DNA from 3 places in the Rhizobium sp. PP-CC-3G-465 genome. Region 2 is predicted to be linked to each of the others. Evidence: riboswitches for the same ligand, from Rfam matches in the RefSeq annotation. Region 2 holds a riboswitch; each other region holds the start of a gene.

Region 1 (5,817 bases), on a different contig from region 2:
ACGCCCGCATTGAGCGCCAGAAGGTTGGTCTGGAAGGCGATTTCGTCGATGACGCCGATGATGTTGGAGACCTCGTTCGAGGACGCCTCGATCTTCTGCATGGCGTCCACCGCATCGGCGACGACGCGACCTGACTGGGCGGCACTGTCATTGGCAAGAACGGCGACCTTGCGGGCCTCGTCGGCGCGCTTGGACGAATTGGCGACGTTGACGGTGATCTGGTCGAGCGCGGCGGCCGTCTCCTCAAGCGATGCGGCCTGCTGTTCGGTGCGCTTGGAGAGGTCGTCGGCACTGCTGCTGACCTCCCGGCTGCCGGTGTCGATGGCGTCCGTTGCCTGCGCCACGTCCCGCAGCGTCTGCGAAAGCTGCGTCACCGCGGCATTGAAGTCGGCACGGAGCGTTTCGAAATCGGCTGCGAAGGGGTCGGCAAGCTGGAAGGTCAGATCGCCGTCCGCCAGATGCTTCAGCCCCTTGCCGAGACCCGCCGTGGCCTGCGCCATATCGGCCGTGCGGATACGATCGGCCTCGGCCTTGCTCTGGCGTTCTTCCTCGCTCAGGCTGCGATGGGCCGCGGCTTCCTGCTCCAGCCGCATCCGGGCCACATTGCTGTCGCGCAGCACCTCCAGCGATCGCGCCATGTCGCCGATCTCGTCCTTGGCCGTCGTGTCTAAGAGAGCCGCCTCCAACCGGCCGGCCGCGATGGAATTCGTCGCCGCGATCACCTTGCCGAGACGGTTGCGGAAGCGGTTGGCAAGTGCGGTGGCGACGGCGACCAGAAGCACGGTGGCAATGCCGACGACGATCAGCGAGGTCATGGCAAGGCTTTTCAGCCCGGCAAAAAGGGCGGGAACGGGCACGGAGACGACCGTGTACCATGTGGTTCCCGGAATGATGTTGACCGGCACGGCGACGGCGAGGTTCTGCGACCCGTCGGCATTGGTCATTTCCACCGGCGTGCCGGGATGGGCGACCACCTGATCCCAGGCCGCGGCATCGAGCCCGGAATCCTTAAGCGATTTCCCCAGCAGCGCCTGGTCGGGATAGGCGACGATGCTGCCGCCCTGGCTGATCAGCGCGACGAAGCCCGCCCCCAGCGGCTTCAGGCCCGAAAGGTCCCTGGACAGGCTGTCGAGGGCGGTATCCACGCCGGTGACACCGACGAAGCGGCCGTCCTTCAACAGGGGCACCATGAAGGAGGTCATGAGAACGTTCTTGCCGTCGATGGCGTATTGATAGGGTTCGGTGAAGAAGTCCCGGCCGGTCTGCTTGGGCACCTGATAATAGTCGCCGGCACCCGGCTTGTCGTAGTCGACCAGCGGATCGTGCAGGATCGTTTCGCCCGAGCGTGCGAAATAGGGAACGTAGCGACCCGTCGCGTCATGGCCCGGCTTGCTCTTGTAGTCGGCATCCTTGCCGTCGAAGGCGTCGGGCTCCCAGCCGGTACTGACGCCGACGGCCGCGGGATTATCGACCAGGAGCTGGCGGAGAAACGCATCCGTCGCCTCGCGGGAGGGCGCGCCGCCCTGCGCTGCGGCAACGAGATACGACCGCATGTTGAAGCTGAGCGTCTTCAGTGCGCCGAAGCGGGTCTCGACATTGGCAGCACTGGTGGCGGCCGCATTGGTCATTTCGGCGATCGAACGCGCACGGACCTCGTGATAGGCGAGGTAGAGAAGAATGCCCGCCGTTGCCACCGTGGTGGCGACCCCCGTGGCGACGATGGCGAACATATTGCGGCCCGTGGCCGTTTTTGGGAACATCCGGCGTCTCCAAACGCGATCTTTGCTTCAACGGGTCGGCGATAAACTCGGGCACACAGTCGGTCGGGACGGCACAGTGCTGTCCATTCTCCCTGTTTTACAAAGGTTTGGTTGAAATACGTTTAACGGAACCGCCGCGTCGTGATGACGTCAAGACGTGACGCGGGGCTCAACGTGATGAAGCGCTGTCTACCCGATATTTAGGGTAAGACAAGTCTGTCGCGGCCTGTGGATCGTCTGTAGAAATACTCGGCGCTGCCACAGAGACATCCTGCGGGGCCCTCCCCTCTTGTTGCCGAAGCCAGATGCCCGCGACCGATATTCAAGGACGATCGCGCTGCCGCGCCGCCTCGCGTCGTTCGGCCTGAACGACCAGCCGGCCGAGCGCCATCAGCGCAATGCCGATGGGAACGGCGGGGGTGGTCGTGAGGGCTTGCAGGACGGCGAGGAGGAAATAGGGGTGGATGTCGGTGATCAGCGCCAGGGGCACGAGACCCGCGGCAAAGATCAGAAGACCCGCGAGTATGGTCGCCTGGCCGGGAGACCGCAGGCAGCCGAACAGGAAGATGAGCAGGAAGACGGCGGCGACGAGGGTTCCCATGACAGCCTTTCGCAAGGTTCGGACCGTTCAGCATTGAACCCTCGCAGCGGGAGAAAGGCAAGGCTGCGCGGGTTCCGACACGGGATCGGGAACGGAAATGACAGAGCGTGCGGGGACCCTCATTCAAACCATCCCTAGAGGCAGATGCCGAAGCCCCCCTCATCCCCAAGGCATCCGCCCGAAGCCGTCTCACGCCTCCCCTTCCCTCCCCGCGTCCTCTCCCACGGGCATGTAGAGATCGCCGCCATTCCTGTACTTCGCGGCCATCGCCTCCAGACCTTCCTTCTGCGCTTCCGCGCGGATGTCATGAGAAATCCGCATGGAACAGAATTTCGGGCCGCACATGGAGCAGAAATGCGCGACCTTGTGGGCGTCCTTCGGCAGGGTCTCGTCGTGGAAGGCGCGGGCGGTGTCGGGGTCGAGCGAGAGGTTGAACTGGTCTTCCCAGCGGAACTCGAAGCGCGCGCGGGAGAGCGCATCGTCGCGCAGGCGCGCGGCCGGATGGCCCTTGGCGAGATCGGCGGCGTGGGCGGCGATCTTGTAGGTGATGACGCCGGTCTTCACGTCGTTGCGGTCCGGCAGGCCCAGATGCTCCTTTGGCGTGACGTAGCAGAGCATGGCCGTGCCGAACCAGCCGATCATCGCTGCTCCGATGCCGGAGGTGATATGATCGTAGCCGGGCGCGATATCGGTGGTGAGCGGTCCGAGCGTATAGAACGGCGCCTCGCCGCAGACGGCGAGCTGCTTGTCCATATTGGCCTTGATCTTATGCATCGGCACATGGCCGGGCCCTTCGATCATCACCTGGCAATCGCGGCCCCAAGCGATCTTCGTCAGTTCGCCAAGCGTTTCCAGCTCGGCAAACTGCGCGGCGTCGTTGGCGTCCGCAATCGAGCCCGGCCGCAAACCGTCGCCGAGCGAGAAGGAGACGTCATAGGCGCGTGCAATCTCGCAGATCTCCTCGAAATGCTCGTAGAGAAAGTTCTCCCGGTGGTGATGCAGGCACCACTTCGCCATGATGGAGCCGCCGCGCGAGACGATGCCGGTCACCCGGCTCACGGTCAGCGGGATATAGGAAAGCCGCACGCCGGCATGGATGGTGAAATAGTCCACCCCCTGCTCCGCCTGTTCGATCAGCGTGTCGCGATAGACCTCCCAGGTGAGAGCCTCGGCAATGCCGTTGACCTTCTCCAGCGCCTGATAGAGCGGTACGGTGCCGATGGGCACCGGGGCGTTTCGGAGGATCCAATCGCGGATATTGTGGATGTTGCGGCCGGTGGAGAGGTCCATCACCGTATCGGCACCCCAGCGGATGGCCCAGACCATCTTGTCCACCTCTTCCGCCATGGAGGAGGTTACGGCGGAATTGCCGATATTCGCATTGATCTTCACGAGAAAGTTCCGGCCGATGATCATCGGCTCAAGCTCGGGGTGGTTGATGTTGGCGGGAATGATCGCCCGGCCCTCCGCCACTTCGCGGCGGACGAATTCCGGTGTGACGAAATCCGGCACCTCGGCGCCAAAACCCTCCCCGTCCCGCGCAAGAGCTTGGCACTGCCTCTGCCGCCCGAGGTTCTCGCGGATCGCGACGAACTCCATTTCCGCGGTGATGATGCCCGCGCGGGCGTAGGCCAGCTGCGTCAAGGCGCGGGATCCCGCAGCCTTCAGCGGCGTGGCCCGGACGGGAAATTCGGGCGTCAGGCGGTCGCCCGCAACGAAGCCATTGTCGGCCGAGGTTACCGCCCGCCCCTCATAAGCCGTGGTGTCGGCACGCGCGCTGAGCCACGCTTCCCGAATGCGCGGCAGGCCGCGATCGATGGAGACGGCATGGGCCGGATCGGTATAGGGGCCGGAGGGATCATAGACCGTGACCGGCGGTTCGCCGGCCGTGGGGTGAAGCGCGATCTCGCGCATCGGCACACGGATGCCGGGGTGAAGCAGCCCAGGCTTGAACACCTTGGTTGAGGCCGGCAGTGGGCCGGTGGTGACGCTCGGCACAGATTTGGAAGTGGCAACAGTCATGGCAAGGCTCTCCGAGGTTGGAGACCCAGTCCCAGTGTTGGAATGATGAGAAGACGCATGCCGGCTACCAGGCGGAGATCCACCCAAGAGCCTGCAAGCATCGCACCGTCCCTCCGCCAGTATGAGCTGGATCAGGTTCAACGGGTCACTGCGCGCGATAGCAGTATCTCAGCCCCTTGCCGGGACCCCCCTGGTGAATATGCGGAAGGTTGCATGGAGCCGTGGCCGCGGTCAAGCCGGCTTTTAGCCGCGCCTTTTCGGCAGCACGGAGGATGAGAGAGGTCCGTTCGATCACAGCTATGAATCGATCACGCCGGATCGATTCATAAGTCTCGTTGGACGTCGCCTCCCCAGAGCGAGACTCTGCGCGCATGAAAACCCCGTCCTATCGCCTGCATCTGGAACGCTGCGACCCATCGCGCAACATGGCGCGTTTCTACGCGCTCTCGCTGGAGCCCTCGCTCTTCGGCGAGATTGTGCTCGTTCGTCGCTGGGGCCGGATCGGATCTGCGGGGCGATCTCGTGTCGAGTTCTTCGCGGACGAGCGGGCGGCGACGGCGGCCATGATGGCGCTTCTCCGGCAGAAGCGGGCGCGGGGGTACATGGTGGGGCAGTGGGGTTTGCGTCCGGTGGCGCGGGCGAGTTGACAGCTGTCAACTTTGGCCTAACACGCGACTCACCCCAATTCAAAAGTTGACAGCTGTCAACTCGCGTTTCCCAGCGGCGGGAGGCGGGGATAAAACGGCGGAATCAGCCTTCCGTTTCAATGTCGCCTACCCCTCTTTCTCCCCGCATTCACCCTTTCGTCTATTCTCAGCGCGCCACCACGACGGAATGGCCGCGAAGAGGCACTGTGGACAGGAAGAATGATTCGGATTTCACGTTTCAAATATCGCTTGACGCGACTCAGCAACAGCCCTCAACCTCTAACGGTTGGAGGCAGATACATGCGCCTCCGGCGTAACAGGCCGCCACCTCTGTATATGTGATGGCGCGACGTATACACTGACGCATGAGAATCGCCGCCGCGCGGGCGAGAACATGGCAGACATCGACCATCCCCCGGACGCAGCCCGTCCGCAAGCCGGCGGCACGCCGGCCAGACATTGAGGAAAGAAACGACATGGCCCCAACGGCCCACACGACACGCACCGGCCCGAAAGATGCGGCGCCGACACCATCGGCGGATCTGACGATTGCGGCGGATGCGAGCGCGCTGTCGGAACAGCTGAAGGCGATGCGCGAGCGTTTGTTTCCGCCGACCGCGACGAAGACGTTGCGGTCGTTCTCCTCCGGCGAGGCCGCCAAGCTGATCGGCGTCTCCGATGGCTATCTGCGCCAGCTGTCTCTGGCCGGCGAGGGGCCGCAGCCGGAAACCGGCGCGGGCGGTCGTCGCTTCTATTCGCTGTCCGATATCAACGCGCTGCGCCTGCA
Region 2 (5,817 bases):
AAGATCGAGGCCTCCTCGACGGCCGACAGGAAGCGCGGCAGGCGGGCATCGTTCACAAGGTCGCGATGGGTGACGAAGACAAGCTCGTCATAGACCGGGATACCATGCTCCTCCAGAAAGAAGGCGCGGCCGGGATGTCCCTCGAGCTTCATCTGCGTCAGTTCGAAATTGCGATAGCCGCCGATCGTTGCATCCACCGCACCCGAAATCAGCGAGGGCGACAGCGAGAAATTGACGTTGATGAGCTCGACATCGCCTTTCGAAAGTCCTTCGGACGCCAGCATCCGCTGCAGCAGCACATCCTCGAAACCGGAAACGGAATAACCGACCTTCCGGCCCTTCAAATCCTTCAAGCTCTTGATCGGCCCATCGGCAAGCACCGTCACCGTGTTCAGCGGCGTCTCCACCAGCGTGCCGAAGCGCACGAGCGGCAGGCCGGCTTCATGGTCGCGATAGAGATTGGGCTGGTAGTGGATGCCGATATCCGCCTGCTTGGCGGCCACGAGCCGCGGCACGACGGAAGGGTCGGCCGGCGGCACGAGTGTGACATCGAGCCCTGCTTTGGCGAAAAGGCCCTTTTCCTGCGCGATCACCATGGGTGCATGGTCGGGGTTGACGAACCATTCGAGCAGCACGGTCAGCTTGTCGGCGGCCTGCGCGGATGTGGTGGCGAAAAGGCTGGACAGGCCAAGCATCGTCGCGATGAAAAGACGGATCATGAAGATCTCCAGGATGAGATGGTTTGAAAAGTTCGACGTTCGGGATGAAGGCGCCCGCCGTCCCGCGCCCAGGGCGCGAGGCGGGCGGTGAGGAGATCGACCAGCAGGCGCAGGAGCAACGTCATGACGGCGAGCACGACCATGGCGGCAAAGACGGTGGCCGTCTGCATGCGGGCATTGGCCTGCACCATGACGAAGCCGAGACCGGCAGACGCACCGACCCACTCGCCGACGACAGCCCCGAGCGGCGCCAGAGGTGCGGCGACGCGCAGGCCGGAAACGAGGCTCGGAAGCGCCAGAGGCGCACGCACCGACACCAGCGCCTGCCAGTGCGAGGCCTGCGTCAAGGATACCGCGTCCACGATGTCCCGCTCCGTCCGGTTCAGCCCATCTGCAAAGGCGGAGGCGACGGGAAAGAAGATGATCAGCACGGTCATGGCAACCTTCGACGCCATGCCGAATCCGAGCCAGACGACGAGGATCGGCGCCAGCACGAAGACCGGCAGCGCCTGCAGGATGAGAATCGTCGGCCACACGAACGGCCCGATGCGCGGGCTCGCCGCCAGCACGAACGCCGTCCCCGCACCGAGCACCGCCCCGGCCACGAGCCCGATCAGGATTTCCGACAGCGTGACGAGGCTTTGCCCCAGCAGGAAATCCCACTGGTCCCGGAACACTTTGGCGACCGCCAGCGGTGACGGCAGCAGATAGGCCGGCGGCGAAAACACGACCGTCCCGGCCTGCCACAGCAGGACCAGCACGCCGAGCCCGAGCGCCGCATGAAAGGCGCGCATGGCTAGACGCAGCGAACGCGCGGCGGGAATAGCGGGCGGACGAGGAACGGCATGAGCGATCTCCAACATTGACGACGGAGATCCAGGCGAGCGGAGAAGAGAGAAAGGGCCGTGGGCGGACACCTGTTTCCGTTCCTACGCCGGTATGACCCGGATCAGGTTCAAGGGTCCAGGCTCAACGCCCATCTCAGCACCGTTCGGTGCCCCCCTCGGAAGTGGGCGGAAAATCCACGCTTTTGACCTTCGTGTCAATCCATCCGCCGGTTTTTCGCAAAGCTCGCGTTACCGACGTCAATGCGACCCTTTCGGTGGCAGGCTTTTGCCTCACGTCTTGCGAAAGCGCAAAGTTACCAAACGGAAACAGCGGCTTGCGAGGCTCTTGCACACGGCACGGCCCCCGCGATAGAGACGACGGGAACAGCTTGGGGCGCAGTGCATACGGCCCGAAACATTAAGGACGATCGACATGACGACGACGCAGACCCGTCTGGAGAAGGCCGTTGCCGTGATCGAGGAGGCGATGGAGATGGCGCTCGGCTTCTTCGAGGCCCGCGCCACCATCGCCACGGGAAGAAAAGGCTTTCAGGATTTCGTGACCGAGGCCGATACGAGTGTCGAGCGACTGGTGCGCGCGCGTCTGGCGGAAGCCTTTCCGGGCGAGGCCGTGGTCGGCGAGGAGATGGGCGGCTCGGGCGGCGATGCCTACTGGATCATCGACCCGATCGACGGGACGGCCAACTTCCTGCGCGGCTCGCCGCTCTGGGGCATCTCGCTCGGCCACGTCACCCACGGCCGGCCCGATCTCGGCGTCGTCGCCATGCCGGTGTTCCGCGAGATCTATGCCGCAGCCGACGGCACCGGCCTGCTGCGCAACGGCAAGCCCTTCACCCGCACCGTGCCGTTCGAGGATGTCAGGGTCATGTCGCTGGGCGATGCCTCGCCGAACGAGGCCGACGAGGTTGCCGCCCTCACGGTCGGCCTGCGCCATGCCGGCTGGGTCGTGCAGTCGATCCGCTCCACCTCGATCGGCCTGCTCTTTGCCGCACGCGGTACCTATGATGGCCATCTGCAGATGTATACGACCATGTGGGACATCGCCGGCGGCGCCGTCATTGCCCGCGAGGCGGGGCTGGAGGTGCGCATCGGCACGCGATCCGGCACCGACATTCCCTGGATCGCGGCCGGCACGACGGCGCTGATCGCCGACACCGAACCGCTCTGGCCGCACATCGCCGTCAATCTCGAACGCCCGGATATCGTGGCCGCCGAGTAAAGCCGCTCAGCTTGGGCGCGGCCAGCGGCGGATCCCGCCCGTCAGGGTCTCGAACAGCTTCGAGAGTTTCAGCACCGTGAGGTCCGCAAAGCGCGGGCCGACGATCTGCAGGCCGATCGGCATGCCGGAGGTGGAAAAGCCGGCATTGATCGAGGCTGCCGGCTGCTCCGACATGTTCCACGGCACGGTGAAGGCGATGTGCTCGAACGGCCGTTCCGGATCGTTGGTGGGCGAAGCCCAATCGGCCGGGTAGGACACGACCGGGTTGGTGGGCGAGAGGACAGCATCCACGGTCGAAAACAGCTGTGCCGCAGCCTTGCGCATCTCCATCGTCTGCCCGAAGCCCGCAACAGCCTGCACGCCGGTAACGTCGGCGCCCTTTTCCGCCCAGGCATGGATATAGGGCAGGATCATCGCCCGGCGCTCGGCGGCCAAATTCCGGATATCGCCCCAGAACTTCGCCCGCCAGAAATGATCGAGCCCGTCCAGCATCGCCCGCGTCATCAACGGCCCGACCTCGACGATCTCGGCCCCCGCCGCTTCGAACTGTCGGGCGCCTGCGACAACCGCTGCCTTCACCTCCGGCTCGGCTTCCAGCCCGCAGCCGGCATCGAGCATCAGGCCGATGCGCATGCCCTTGACGTCGATGTCGAGATCCATCCAGTCGATCGCGTTTGGCGGCAGGCTCGTGGCATCCCGCTCGTCCGGCCGCGACAGCGTGGCCATGGCGAAGGCCGCATCCTCGACCGTCCGCGTCATCGGCCCCGCGCAACGCCCGACATAATAGGGATCGATCGGGATGCGGCCATTGCTCGGCTTGAAGCCGAACAGCCCCGTCCAGCCGGCCGGCAGGCGAACGGAGCCGCCGATATCCGTGCCGATATGCAGCGGCCCATAGCCGGCGGCACCGGCTGCGGCCGCACCGGCGCTCGATCCGCCGGGATTCATGGCCGTATTCCACGGGTTGCGGCTCAAAGGGTGAAAGCTCGACAGACCGGAGGAGAGCATGCCGTAGTCAGGACAGGTGGTCTTGGCGAAGATGACCGCACCGTCCTCCCGCATCCGCGCAGCGACGGGAGAATCCGCCTCCGCCGGCGTCAAGACCGTCGCGGCCGTGCCGAGCGGCACGGGCGTGCCCTTCGTTGCGATCAATTCCTTCAGCGTCACGGGGATACCGTCGAGAGGCCCGAGCGGCTCGGCCTTCAGCCAGCGCACGGTGGAGGCCGCCGCCTGCACGCGCGCGTCGTCTGGATCATAGGCATAAAGCGCCGCCACGGACGGCTCGAAGGCCGCGATGCGCGCCTCGACCGCCAGCCAATACTCGGAAGGCGACAAAGAGCGATCCGCGAAACGGGCGCGCAGCTGCGGGATGGTGGTGTCGAGAAGGTCGGTCATATCGTCTCCATCATCCCGGTGTGTTCGTTTCCAGCAGCATCTCGGCGCGGTGGCAGGCGGTCTGCCGTTCGCGCATCTCCGGCCCGCCCTCAAGCTCGCGCAACTCCGGCCGCTCGGCCGTACACCGCGCCACGGCCAGCGGACAGCGGTTGCGGAAGCTGCAGCCGACGCCGACATCGATCGCCTCCGCCACACGGGCGGGCGGGCGGTCCGGTCGGCCGAAGCGGGTCACATCCGGCTCGGCATCGGCGAGCAGCCTCGTATAGGGATGCAACGGGCGTGCGAAGACGGCCTGTGCCGGGCCGCTCTCCACCAGCCGCCCGCGATACATCACGCCCACCCGGTCGGCCACGGCATCGACGACGGCGAGATTGTGGGTGATGAACAGGAACGTCACCCCGCGCCGGTCGCGCAGGTCCATCAGCAGGTTCAGCACCTGCGCCTGCACCGAAAGGTCGAGTGCGGACACCGCCTCGTCGGCCACGACCAGCTTCGGCTCCGTGATCAGCGCCCGTGCAATGGCGATGCGCTGGCGCTGACCACCCGAAAACGCATGCGGGTAGCGCTCCGCATGGTCGGGCGCGAGGCCCACGGCCTCCAGCATCGCCGCCACCCTGTCGCGGCGCTCGGCCCTGCCCGGTTTTCCCTCCAGCACATGCAGCGGCTCGGCGACGATGCGTCCGACCGTCTGGCGCGGGTCGAGCGAGCCGAACGGGTCCTGGAACACCATCTGGAAATCCCGCCGCTTGCGCTTCAGGTCACGCGCCGAGAGGCGGAACAGGTCCTCGCCGTCGAAATGAACGCTCCCCGATGTCGGACGGTCGAGCGCCATGACCAGCCGGGCAAGCGTCGATTTCCCGCAGCCGGACTCGCCGACGATCCCATGGATCGTTCCCGGCGCAACCGTCATGCTGAGATCGTCCAGCGCCCGGTTCACGTGCTTGCCACCAAAGAGCCCGCCGCTGGCGTAATTGCGCGACAGGCGGCGGATATCGAGAAGCGGCGCCCGGCTCATGACACGGCCTCCCCGTGCGCGCGGATGCAGCGGACGCCGCGGCCGGGTGCGGCTGGAGTCCATGCCGGCTCGCCTGCATGGCAGGCGGCTATGACGTCGGGACAGCGGTCGGAAAAACAGCAGCCGGGCGGAAGCGCTGCGAAGGACGGCACCGTGCCGGGAATGGTCGAAAGGCGCCCGCCCTGCGCCTGTCGCCGGGGAACGGCCCGCAGCAGGCCGCGCGTGTAAGGGTTCAGCGGCGCCGTCAGCACCTCACGCGTCGCCCCCTCCTCCATGCGCCGGCCGGCATAGAGGACGAGGGTGCGGGCGCACATGCGGGCGATGACGCCGAAGTCGTGGCTGACGAGGATCAGCGCCATGCCGGCATCGCGGGTGAGATCGTCGAGGATGTCGAGCACCTCGGCCTGCACCGTCACGTCGAGCGCGGTCGTCGGCTCGTCCGCGATCATCAAGGCGGGCTTCATGGCGAGCGCGATGGCGATGCCGACCCGCTGCCGCTGCCCGCCGGAAAGCGCGTGGGGATAAGCTCGGGACAGCCGCGGGGCATCCGGCATCCGCACGCGGTCGAGAAGCGTGACCGCCTCCCGTCGCGCCGCCCGCCAGGAAAGACCCTCCTGAACC
Region 3 (5,817 bases), on a different contig from region 2:
TTCTCAGATACGGCCGTCAGCGCGCCGGTGATGCGGGCGACCAGTCGCTCCGTCTTCTCGTCCTTGTATTCGCCGCCATAGCTCGCGACGATTCGCGGATGTTCCCGGGCGCCCATCTGCGCGCGGGGATCGTTCTTCTGGACTTCATCGACGATCTGCGGCGTGGCGGAGGGGGAGACGCTCGGCTCGTAGCTCTGCTCGATGGCGCTCTGGCAACCGGCGAGCGCCAGCAGAGCGAGGCCGGCGACGGACGCGCGCAGGGTGCTTGCAATGCCACGGGCCGACAGATGCCCGCCGTTCCGCTCGTTCCGCTCGTTCACCGTCATGCCTCAGCCCATGTTCGCGTCCGGCGGCGTGCCGAACGCTCTTACGGCAGTTCCGGCAGAGCCACCCCACATCCTGAGATACGTGCAATCGCCCCGTTTCCCAGAGCCCGATCTAGCCTATTCGTGCCGCTCATGCCTACTGCATAATTCCGCAAAGCCTGGCAGTTTGCGGAAAAAAGCTGCCGCTCTCTTCCGTACCGGTCCGCCCCACCGCGGGTGCCACAGGCGGACGGTCAAATTGTGGCATGCGGTATCAAGGCGGTTCACGGGGCGGGTGAGCGTGCTCCGAGGAAGCGGGCGACCGCTGCCGGTTCGGTCCGGCGAAGGAACGCGTCGGCCTCTTCGTGGAGGGCGACCTTGCCGTCGTCGAGGAACAGCACGCGATCGGCGAGGCGGCGCACGTCATCGGCGTGGTGCGTGACGAGAAGGATCGTGCTGGCTTCCTTCTCCTGCAATGCCGCCAGCAGATCCCCCATTTCCTGTCGCAGTCCGGGGTCCAGCGCGGCAAAGGGCTCGTCGAGCAGAAGGATCGGGCGATGCCGCACGAGAGCGCGGGCAAGCGCCACCCGCTGCCGTTCGCCGCCCGACAGCGTCGGCGGCAGGCGCCGAGCAAAGCCCGCAAGCCCGACATCCCGCAGCGCCCGCTCGATCCGCTCCCGATCCTCCCCGTCAAGCTTCAGGGCGGGGCTGATGCCGAGGCCGACATTGGTTGCGACGTTGAGATGGGCGAAGAGATTGTGCTCTTGGAAGATGACCGAGACCGGACGGAGCGCCGGCGGGATCGGGGTCGCGTCCTCGCCCAGAATGCTGACGCGGCCTGCGTCCGGTGTCTCGAAACCGGCGACGAGGTTGAGCAGGGTGGATTTGCCGGAGCCGGAAGCGCCGGTGATCGCGGTGATCCTGCCGCTTTCGATCGCGGCATCGAAGAGGAGCGTTCGCGGGGCGGGATGACCGGGGAAGCGGACCGCGACGTTTTCAAGACGGACGGCGATCGTCGGGTCTGTCGTAGTCATGATGTGCGCTCCCTCAGGCTTTCGCGTGCGGTTCCGAGGATGGTGAGGGCGACGCAGACGATGCCGAGAAGCAGAGCGAGGCCGGCGGCATCCGTGGTACGGTAGCTGCCCACGCGGCTGTAGAGCAGGTAGGGCAGGGTGACCATGTCCTGCGATCCGAACAATGCGACCGCGCCGAGATCGCCCAGCGACAGGGCGGCGGCGAAGGACAGGGCCATCAACAAGGGGCGGCGCAGGCCCGGCCCGTCGACGAGCACGATGCGGGACCAGCCGGAAATGCCGAGGCTCGTCGTCAGGCGTCCGGTGCGGGCGGCGTGTGTTGCGATGGCCGGTGCCAGCACGCGGGTGACGAAGGGCAGTGCCATCAGCGTGTTGATAAGGGTGATGACGACCGGCGCGAAGCGGGCGACATCGCCGAGCGGGCGAAGCAGCAGAAACCATCCCGCCCCGATGACGACCGGCGGGACGAGGAGGACCAGCGACGTACCGGCGGCGACGCTGCCGGAAAAGACATGCGCGAAACGGCCCGGCCGGCGTGGCGACAGCAGGATCTGGCGCGTGGTCAGCATGGCGGTGGCCAGCGCAACCGAAAGAGCCGCCGACGCCGCGGCGATGCCGAGGCTGGTCGCGAGCGCCCGGTGGACCTGGGCGTCCAATGCCAATTTGGCGAGGTCGGAGGCAAGGCCCGAGACGAGGACGGAGGCGAGCGGCGTTGCGACGAAGAGGGCGGCGAGCGCGATGACAAGGATATCGGCGAGGATGGCGGTGCGAGACCGGCCATCGAAGCGGCGCACCGGCCGGCCGGTCGTGAAGCCCTCGGTTGCGGGCGGGGTCAGCCAGCGAAGGGCCAGAAGGAGCACGGCCGTCACCATGATCTGCAGCGCCGAGAGCGCGATGGCACGTGGGGGATCGAAGTCGAACCGCAGGGCCTGATAGATCGCGACTTCCAGCGTGCTCGCCGCCGGGCCGCCGCCGAGCGTCAGCACCAGCGTGAAACTGGTGGCGCACAGCATGAAGATAAGGCCGGCAATGCCCGACAGCAGGCCGCGGATGACCGGCCACTCGATGAAGCGGAAGAGCGAAAAACTGGATATTCCGAGATTGGCGGAGACAAGCCAGTATTCGCCGGGAATGCGGTCGAGCCCCGACAGCAGCAGTCTGACGGCGAGCGGCATGTTGAAGAAGACATGCGCGACGAGAATGCCGGCGAGACCGTAGATCGCGACAGGACGGTCAAGATCGAGCAGGGCGAACAGATCGTTGACGACGCCCTGCCGCCCCCAGATGCCGACGATGCCGAGGGCTGCGACCAGCGCGGGCAGGCCGAGCGGCAGCGCCATCAGCCTGATGATCCAGATCCGGCCGATAAAGCTTCGGCGCCGGGCGAGCGCCAAGGCCACGGGGATGGCAAAGGCGACCGACAGGAGCGTGGAGAGGCCCGCCTGGATCAAAGTGAAGCGGGCGACGCGCCAGACATAGGCGTCAAAGACAGGGGCGTCGAAGACACCGCTGGTATCCCTCGTGCCCGCCGCCTCGCCGGTCGCGGCCAGCGCGAGAGCGAGGATGGCGGCGCCGACGAACAGCGCGATGCCGACGATGCCCGCTACGCCGAGTGTCCGCGTCAGGCGGCGATCGCGACCGGCGGGCATGGGACGATCAGTTCCGGCTCATGGCGGCCAGCCATTCGTCGATCCAGGCCTTGCGGTTCTTGGCGACCTCCTCGGGGTTCATCAGGAAGGTCGTCTTTGGCTGGACCAGCTTTCCGAAAGCCTCCGGCAGCGGTTCGCTGGTGGTCGCCACCGGCATCATCCAGTTGGTCGTGGGCAGGATCGTCTGCGCTTCCGGGCCGTTGAGGAAGGCGAGGAAGGCCTTGGCGAGATCGGGGTCGCGTGCAGCCTTCGTCATGCCGGCCACCTCGATCTGGATATAGTGCCCCTCGGCAAATTCTGCCGCCTGATAGCGATCGCTGCTTTCGGCGACCATGTGATAGGCGGGCGAGGTCGTGTAGGACAGAACCATGGGCGCTTCGCCCTTGGTAAAGAGGCCATAGGCTTCCGACCAGCCGGGCGTGACGGTGAGGATGCGATCCTTCAGCTTGCTCCAGGCTTCGCTGGACTGGTCGCCATAGACCGACTTTACCCACAGAAGCAGGCCGAGGCCCGGCGTCGATGTGCGGGGATCCTCGATAACGATCTTTTCCTTACCCCCGCCCTCGACCAGTTCCTTGAGGCTTTTCGGCGGGGTCTTCAGCGTCTGCGTGTCGTAGACGAAGGCGAAATGGCCGTAATCATAGGGTACGAAGCTATCGTCCGAAAAGCCGCCGGGAACCTTCAGCGCCGAGGTGTCGAGGCCATGCGGGGCAAAGAAGCCGGTGGCCTTGGCCTCAGTGACGAGGTTTGTGTCGAGGCCGACGACGACATCCGCCTTGGAGGCCGGGCCTTCGAGCTTCAGCCGCGTAAGCAACTCCACGCCATCGGCGACGCTGACATAGGTCAGCGTGCAGTCGCAGGTCTTCTCGAAGCTTTCGGCGACCTTCGGGCCGGGGCCCCATTCGCTGGTGAAGCTCTCATAGGTGTAGACGGTCAGCACCTTCTTCTCGGCGGCTTGTACCCCGGTGAACATCATGCCGGCGGTGAAAAGCAGAGTGGTCGTGGTGGTGAAAAGCCATGTGCCGCGCATGCGCGCCTCCTTTAAAAATACGTGTTTCAAGGGGAGTAGCGCTTGCGAGCCGTCTAATCCCTCCGCCGGTGCTAGCCGGATCAGGTTCCGCGGGTTGGCTTTTCAGCCTCTCAGCCCATCTTCCCGCGACGAAGGATCGTCGCGTTAGAAAGGCACCCCGTTAGAGCACGCAAAGATCTAGACGCGGTCCCGCCTGTTGGCAAGATCCAAGGTTGCAGGATGCGCGGCGTGCCAACGCCCGTGCCCTCCCGCATCTTTAGGGCTTTTGCGTCCTTTGACCTTTGCCTCCGGGACGGCTTCGCGCTATGGCAGCGCGATGACCGCAACCGCATTCACCATCCTGCTCGGCGGGCCGCTGACGATGACCGACCGGCTGGCGTCGCAGCTGGCCGGCACGCGCGTCATCGCGGCCGATGGCGGCATGCGGCATGCGAGCGCCATCGGGCTGACGCCGGAGCTCTGGGTCGGCGATTTCGACTCGACACCGGATGCACTGATCGCGGCCTGGCCAAACGTGCGGCGCGAGCCCTATCCGCCGGCCAAGAACGAGACCGATGGCGAGATTGCGGTCGCTGCGGCGCGGATGCGCGGCGCAACGCGGCTCATTCTCGCTGGGGCGCTCGGCGGCGAGCGCAGCGACCATGCCTTTCAGCACCTGCTGCACGGCCTGCACCTTGCCGAGACCGGGCTCGACGTGCTCCTGACCTCGGGCGAGGAAGAGGCGGTGCCGCTGCTTCCCGGCGTCACGCAGATCGACCTGCCGAAAGGCTGCCTCTTTTCCGTGCTCGGTTTCGATGCGCTGAGCGATCTCTCCATTGCGGGTGCGCGCTATTCGCTCGCCCGTTTCGCGGTGCCCTTCGGGTCGTCGCGCACCCTTTCCAACGTGGCGGAAGGACCCGTGCAGCTGACGCTTGGCACGGGCCGCGCGATGCTTCTCGCCCGCCCCCTCGACATGACAGGAGCCTGACCATGGCGCCGCCCATTCTGAAACTCGACGATATCGTGCTGACCTTCGGTGGCACGCCGCTTTTGAACGGTGCGGCGCTGCAGGTGGAGCCGGGCGACCGGATCTGCCTCGTCGGCCGCAACGGCTCCGGCAAATCGACGCTGCTGAAGATCGCCGCCGGGCTGATCGAGCCGCAGTCGGGCGAGGTGTTTCGGCATCCGTCATCGACCGTGCGCTACCTGGAGCAGGCGCCGGATTTCGGGGCCTACACCACCGTGCAGGCCTATGCCGAGGCGGGCCTCGGGCCGGGCGACGATCCCTATCGTGTGACCTATCTCCTGTCGCATCTGGGCTTGAGCGGCGAGGAGAACCCGAACGATCTCTCCGGCGGCGAGGCGCGGCGCGCGGCCCTTGCCCGGGTACTGGCGCCCGAGCCCGACATCCTGATGCTCGACGAGCCAACCAACCATCTCGATCTTCCGACCATAGAATGGCTGGAAGGCGAGCTGCAGAAGACGCGCAGCGCCCTCATCCTCATCTCGCACGACCGTCGCTTTCTGGAGAAGGTCTCGACCGCGACCGTCTGGCTCGATCGCGGCACATCGCGACGGCTCGACCGGGGCTTTGGCCAGTTCGAAGCGTGGCGGGACCAGGTGCTGGAGCAGGAAGAGCTGGAACAGCACAAGCTCGGCAAGCAGATCGAGCGGGAAGAGCACTGGCTGCGCTATGGCGTGACCGCCCGGCGCAAGCGCAACATGCGCCGCCTCGGCGCGCTGCAGGATCTGCGCTCCAACTATCGCGGCCACAAGGGGCCGCAGGGTTCGGTACAGGCCAACGTGTCCGATGCGCAGGA

What was found. A riboswitch is a leader RNA that binds a small molecule or an ion and turns the genes downstream of it on or off. The one in region 2 is predicted to bind thiamine pyrophosphate.
Region 1: another riboswitch for thiamine pyrophosphate. It lies ahead of thiC (phosphomethylpyrimidine synthase ThiC); the one in region 2 lies ahead of C8J33_RS00190 (ABC transporter permease).
Region 3: another riboswitch for thiamine pyrophosphate. It lies ahead of thiB (thiamine ABC transporter substrate binding subunit); the one in region 2 lies ahead of C8J33_RS00190 (ABC transporter permease).

Annotation. Positions count from the first base shown of each region.
Region 1 is NZ_SLYH01000002.1:257,413-263,229, reverse strand. It holds gene C8J33_RS13580 (methyl-accepting chemotaxis protein) at 1-1,760, opposite strand, end outside; gene C8J33_RS13575 (hypothetical protein) at 2,083-2,361, opposite strand; gene thiC (phosphomethylpyrimidine synthase ThiC) at 2,551-4,383, opposite strand; TPP riboswitch at 4,474-4,585, opposite strand; gene C8J33_RS13565 (WGR domain-containing protein) at 4,755-5,030, shown strand; gene repA (plasmid partitioning protein RepA) at 5,507-5,817, shown strand, end outside.
Region 2 is NZ_SLYH01000001.1:36,742-42,558, reverse strand. It holds gene C8J33_RS00195 (ABC transporter substrate-binding protein) at 1-719, opposite strand, end outside; gene C8J33_RS00190 (ABC transporter permease) at 716-1,513, opposite strand; TPP riboswitch at 1,629-1,733, opposite strand; gene C8J33_RS00185 (inositol monophosphatase family protein) at 1,980-2,786, shown strand; gene C8J33_RS00180 (amidase) at 2,793-4,181, opposite strand; gene C8J33_RS00175 (ABC transporter ATP-binding protein) at 4,192-5,196, opposite strand; gene C8J33_RS00170 (ABC transporter ATP-binding protein) at 5,193-5,817, opposite strand, start outside.
Region 3 is NZ_SLYH01000003.1:126,363-132,179, reverse strand. It holds gene C8J33_RS14855 (M48 family metalloprotease) at 1-326, opposite strand, end outside; gene thiQ (thiamine ABC transporter ATP-binding protein) at 590-1,339, opposite strand; gene thiP (thiamine/thiamine pyrophosphate ABC transporter permease ThiP) at 1,336-2,988, opposite strand; gene thiB (thiamine ABC transporter substrate binding subunit) at 2,996-3,964, opposite strand; TPP riboswitch at 4,059-4,188, opposite strand; gene C8J33_RS14835 (thiamine diphosphokinase) at 4,335-4,985, shown strand; gene C8J33_RS14830 (ABC-F family ATP-binding cassette domain-containing protein) at 4,988-5,817, shown strand, end outside.